2 linked regions of the Longibacter salinarum genome follow. The protein of the gene in region 1 interacts with the protein of each later gene in a pairwise test. Links are inferred from orthologs where the notes say so. Each region holds a gene or a part of one and is shown on either strand. Other genes may lie near its edges.

Evidence for each region. The genes of interacting proteins can lie anywhere in the genome.
Region 2: the proteins of pheT (region 1) and secD interact in binary tests that used the Escherichia coli proteins (3 or more experiments, as listed by UniProt). The link is inferred for Longibacter salinarum from one-to-one orthologs.

What each region holds. Positions count from the first base shown.
Region 1 is NZ_PDEQ01000010.1:25,356-28,486, reverse strand. It holds pheT (phenylalanine--tRNA ligase subunit beta), read right to left. Parts: upstream 2,746-3,131; coding sequence 256-2,745; downstream 1-255. Other genes in the region: CRI94_RS15955 (four helix bundle protein), read left to right, coding at 2,911-3,131.
Region 2 is NZ_PDEQ01000003.1:319,709-322,680, reverse strand. It holds secD (protein translocase subunit SecD), read right to left. Parts: upstream 2,516-2,972; coding sequence 485-2,515; downstream 1-484. Other genes in the region: CRI94_RS07645 (hypothetical protein), read right to left, coding at 2,795-2,972; secF (protein translocase subunit SecF), read right to left, coding at 1-334. UniProt on the Escherichia coli protein: Part of the Sec protein translocase complex. Interacts with the SecYEG preprotein conducting channel. SecDF uses the proton motive force (PMF) to complete protein translocation after the ATP-dependent function of SecA.

The sequences.
Region 1 (3,131 bases):
CATGCGGTCGCAGTTGACAACGTCGACCTGACGGTAATTTTTATGGGTTGGATGCCGGCCAATCTAGTCAACAAAAGGGTCAATCAATCGGCATCGAATAGAGGTTTGTGGCACGCATCAGACGGACAATTCACCTCTAACGTTTCTTTACAATAGGGCTTACGCAACGACAACTCAAGTCGACGCCCGTCTTTCTATTCGTCTGAAGGCGTATACGTTGCGAGATGACCCCGCAAATGAGCGCCGTATGTCGGGTTACTCGCGTAGTTCTGCTCCGAAGGAGCGGGCGAGTTCTTTCACGGCCGCATCGATCTTCGTATCGACCTCGGCATCGGTCAGGGTGCGGTCGGCACCGAAACGGAGCGTGAAGGCCACACTTTTCTCATCTCGGCCGACGCCTTCACCACGATACACGTCGAAAACGTCGATATCCTTGAGAAGCGGTTGTCCGGCGGTGCGAATCGTGTCGAGCATCGGCCCGACGGACTGCGCATCCGCCACGAGGACGGCCAGGTCGCGCTCCACGACCGGGAACCGACTGACTGGTTCGTAATCGGTACGGGCATTGGGTGCAGCTGCGTCGACCAGCGCCTCCAGGTTCAGCTCGGCGACGAACACCGCATCTTCCAGGTCTACATCTTCCGTCACTGACGGGTTCACCTGGGATAGCGTGCCGAGGAAACGATCTCCCGCATGCACGTCGAGGCGATGAATGGTCGGTTCGACGTGATTGTTGCTTGCCTCTCCGTCGTGGGGCGTCATCGATACGTCGTTCAGATGCAGATCGTCGAGCAGCATTTCGACGATCCCCTTCAGGTCGAAGTAGTCGGACGGGCGAACATCCGTGTCCCAGCCGCCCGGCGAGTGCGGCCCCGTCATGGCCAGAAGCAGCGCCTCGTGCTCGCTGAAGCCCTCCACGATAGGTTCTTCATCCCCTTCCGCCCGGCGAAAGACGTGGCCGGTCTCGAACAGACGGAGCGCCTTTTGTCCATGGTTTCGGTTGTACTGCATGACCTGGAGCGCACCGGGGAGAAGGCGCGGACGCAGCGCCGCCATTTCCTGCGAGATGGGATTCTGCGTTTCCACGACGGACACTGGGGCATCGCGTCCCGGCGTGATGGCAAACTGCTCGGCGCGCTCCGTCCGCAGCATGCTGTTCGTGTAGATCTCGCGGAAGCCACGGCCCTTCAGCAGGGTGCGCACCTGACGGCGGAGCGTCTCCACCGGTCGCTGTCCCGGCGTCACGTTGGGAATCGGAACGCGTGCTGGCTCCGGGATGGCGTTGTAACCGTACAGGCGAGCCACCTCTTCGATCAAATCTTCCTCGATCGACACGTCGGGGCGCCACGTCGGAATCTCGCAATTCAGCGTGCCGCCATCGTCTGAGACCACGAAGCCGACGGATTCGAGATGGTTAATGGCGTCCTCCCGGGAAATGTTGACACCCAGGACGCTCGTCAGGCGATCCAGTCGAAGCGTCGCCGTTCGCGTCTCGGAAGGCGTCGGATGGGCATCCACGCAGCCCGGCACGATCGTTCCCCCGGCGAGCTCGGCAATGAGCTCTGCAGCCCGGGCCGCCGCCCAGAGCTGTCCGTCGCGATCCACACCGCGTTCGAAGCGATAGGACGAGTCGGTCTGTAGCGACAGCGCCTTCGCCGTCTTCCGAATCGTCGACGGGTCAAAGTACGCGCTCTCGATCAGAACGTCGGTTGTTTCGTCGGACACCTCGCTCTCTGCTCCGCCCATGACGCCCGCGACGGCGACCGGCTCCTCCGCATCGCAGATCAGCAGCGTGCCGTCTGGTAGCGTGCGCTCCTTATCGTCGAGCGTGGTAAACGTCTCCTCGCCCTCCGATGAACGTACCACGATCCGGTTGTCCGCGATCGTGTTCAGGTCGAACGCATGCAGCGGCTGGCCAACCTCGTGCAGGACGAAGTTGGTGATGTCGACCACGTTGTTGCGCGGACGCAAACCAATCGCGGAAAGCCGACGCTTCAGCCACAGAGGCGACTCTTTCACCTCCACATCGCGCACGACCATGGCCACGTACCGCTCGCATCCTGCCGGATCCTGAATGTCGACGCTCACCTGATCGGCGGCGTCGCCGCCAGCGGTCGGGATGTTGACCTCCGGGCGGCAGAGCTGACGTCCGTTGATTGCGGCCACGTCGCGCGCCACACCGATGTGGCTCGCCGCGTCCGGGCGGTTCGGCGTCAGGTCGATGTCGATGACAGCATCTTCTGGCTGCACGTCAAGGTCCGCCAGGTACTCCGCGAACGGACGACCGATTTCAGCATCCGGATCCAACACCATGATGCCGCCGTGGTCCTCGGAGAGCCCCAGCTCATCCTCCGCGCAGATCATGCCTCGCGACGACTCCCCGCGAATGCTGCGCTTCTCGATCGTGATCGCCTGTCGCTCCTCCGGGTTCTCCCGATCCGGCAGGTAGAGCGTCGTCCCGACCGTGGCCACAGGCACCTTCTGTCCGGCGGCGACGTTCGGCGCGCCACATGCGATCTGCGAGGGCTTGTCTTTTCCAATGTCGACATCGCACAGCACCAGCCGGTCGGCGTTCGGATGGTCCCGCACGTCCATAACCTCTCCCACGACAACCCCCTCCAGGTCCGACCCGATCGGCGACACGTCGTCCACCTCCAGGCCCGCCATGGTCAGCTGCTCCGCGAGCGCCTCCGGCGACTCCTCCAGGTGCACGTACCGTTCCAACCAGCGATAGCTAATGTCCATGTGGAATGATTCAGTCGGTTAGGTGGAAAAGAGGAAATTAGAATTCGAAAGGCTAAAGGTGAACTGCGAAGTCCTTCAGGACAAGATCAGTTATTAGGATCTCAAAACGTTAGAGCCCCGGTCTCCCCTGTGTCTTTTACATAAAAGACATCCATCCAATAGCACATGGGACCCATGCAGGATCTTCAGTTTCGAACGAGAAAGTTTGCTGTCGATGTCTTCCGGTTTTGCGATAACCTCCCTCGCACTCCGGCTTATCGTATCGTAAGCAGGCAACTCATGCGCTCCGCCTCCTCCGTGGGAGCAAATTATCGAGCCGCCTGCCATGCACGCTCGCGTGCGGAGTTCATTTCAAAACTCGGAATCGCTGAAGAAGAATCTGACGA
Region 2 (2,972 bases), on another replicon or contig:
CGGCGAACTCACTTTCGATCGTCGAAATGACGAGCTCTTCAGCTTCGGTCGTCGCCAACTCCGTTGACGTACGAACGAGGAGACCGGTTTCACCGAAGGTCTTCACCTCCGGATCCGACCCGAGGGGGGCTGCGAGGGCAGCGCGAACATCGGTGGCCTCAAGGCCCTCGACGTTCTCAACGACGATCTCGATACCCCCACGGAAGTCAATGCCCATCTGCAGGCCTCGCGTGGAAAGAGAGCCAATGCTCAGCAACAGCAGAATGCTGGAGATGATGTAGCCAATCCGGCGGTTCGGAATGAACGAGTAACTTGCTTCTTCAAATATGCGCATGTGAGTCAGGATTGTGCTCCATGGTGGAGCGGGTTCTCGACACGGGGTGTGCAGCCGCGCGTCGGGATGCAACGGATGAAGGTGTGCGGATCAGCCAGCAGCTCATCCCCGGTCCGCATGAGCAGACCGGGGATGAGTCTGGCCCGTGCGTCAGCCGTAGCTGACCTTCATCTGCCGCTCCAGAATCATGTAGTCGAAGATGAGGCGCGTGACCACGATGGCGGTGAACAACGACGACAGGATACCGGCCATCAGCGTGACGGCGAAGCCCTGGATGGGGCCGACGCCGAAGGAATACAGAATCACGCCGACAAAAAACGTCGTGATGTTCGCGTCGAGAATGGCGCTGAGCGCTTTCTCATATCCCGAAGACACAGAGGCTCGAAGCGTCTTGCCTGCATTCTGCTCCTCCCGAATACGGTCGAAGATCAGCACGTTAGCGTCGACGGCCATACCGATCGTAAGCACGATACCTGCGATCCCGGGGAGCGTCAGCGTGGCATTGAAGCCGGCCAACACACCGAAGATGAGGATCACGTTCAAGAGAAGCGCCACATCGGCGACGATACCGGCGGTCCGGTAGTACATGATCATGAACAGCGCAACGAGGAGCAGCCCGACCACGACGGAGATGAATCCTGCGCGGATCGAGGCTTCACCGAGGCTCGGCCCAACGGTCCGCTCTTCGACGATGTCGACCGGCGCCGGCAGGGCACCAGACTTCAGCACCGTAACGATGTCCTGCGCCTCCTGGCGCGACTCGAGACCCGTAATCGATGTCCGACCGCCGGCAATCTTCTCGTTGATATTCGGCCATGAGACCACGTAGCGGTCCAGCACGATCGAAACCTGTTTGCCAACGTTGGCACCGGTGATGCGAGACCAGATCCGCGCACCTTCGGCGTTCATCGTCATCGATACGCTGGGCTCGTTCGTCTGCTGGCTGAACTCAACCGACGCGTCGACAACCACGTCTCCCGTGAGTTCGGCCTGTCGCTTCACGCCGAGCAAACTGTAGATCTCTTGCCCGTTCTGCGTGGATGCGACCGGTGCCGCCGACCACAGAAGTTCGATATCGCCGGGGATGATTCGCGCAGCTCCGGGGTCCGCCATCAGACTGTTGATCGTGGAGGTATCCTGCGCCGTCGCCCAGGCGATCGTAACCGGACGTCCCTGCGGCAGGAACTGCTGCACCGCTTCCACGAGCGGGTTACTCGGGCCAGCGGCGTCGCTGCCGGTATCCGGCCCGGTGAGCGACGTACCCTGCTCCGATGTGTCCGCTTCGGTCAACTGCGTGCCATCGGTGAGAGCCGTGCCTTCTTCAGACGCACCATCGGCGGCAGCCGCGGTGTCCACCGTCGACGTTTGTGCAGCGGCGAGAGCGCTATCCGACGGTTCGTAATACTGAATGAGACGCTGGGCGACCTGCTGCAGGCGAGCGGGCTCCGCCATCAGGCGAAACTCCAGCTGTGCCGTCCCCTTCAGCAGCTCGCGAATACGATCCGGGTCGTCGATCCCCGGAAGCTCCACGACAATCTGGCGGTCGTCCTTCCGCTGAATCGACGGCTCGGTCACGCCGTAGCGGTCAACACGATTACGGACGATCTCCATGCCTCGCGTGACGGCCTCATCGGCCTGATCGCGAAGCCACGAGACGACCTGATCGTTCTCCGAGCGACGTGTGATTCCATCGTCCTCATCGCGGAAGTAGCGCGAGAGGCGAATGTTCGGATCGCGCTCCTCCATTTCCTGAACGAACGCGGTGACGACCGGAGTCTCTGCGGCCTCCGAGCGATCGATGGCCTCTTTCAGTGCAGCGTCGAACGTGGAGTCGCGGTTCGTGGCGAGCTGACCGATCAGCTGGCCCGTTTGCACCTCGAGCGTAACGTGCATGCCGCCGAGCAGGTCGAGACCGAGCTTAAGCGACTCCGACCGAGCCTGCTGAATGTTCTGGCGATTCTCGTCCATGTAGGCGGCCTGCTCCTCCGCCGTCATGTCGCTCATCTTCTGCGAATAGTAGAACGACTGAAAACTTGGGAAGAGCGACCACAGGCAAAGCCCGAGGAAGGCGATGGTGGTGAATACTTTGAATCCGTTACCCTTCATGAGCGTGGGGTTGTTCGTAAAATGGCGTGGGAGGTCGGGTACAGTTGCACCGAGACGCACCTGGGCAATGGACACAGACGTCCATCATATCGCGGGTGCCGGGCAAACTGTAGCGGACGTTCCCGGAAATGTGTTTGGGAGGACGTGTCGACTTCTCCGCTCGCACGAATCGAGACGTGCACCTCGATGAAAGGTGAAGAGCACGCTCGACAGGACGCCATTCAAACAACCGCACGCAGGTCAAAGGGTGCGTGCAGGAGGATGACGTACTCGCCCACGGATTCTGCGAACCAGAACCGAGGCTTCGAGGGACAATCGACGATCATAGCGTACCAGGACGGGTACGCGGGGTAGCTAGGGGCCGAGCGGCTGCGCTGACCACAGCGTACGAAGAAGGACGCTCCAGACGCGCGCCGGTGTTTCGAAAAGGGCGTCTGCGCTGTCAATGCACGGCACCGGCGGGAAGTGCTTGGCCGGTGAGGTGCCGAGTACGCGGGGAGAATCAGACGGAACAGGGGCCGAAGGCGTCGCC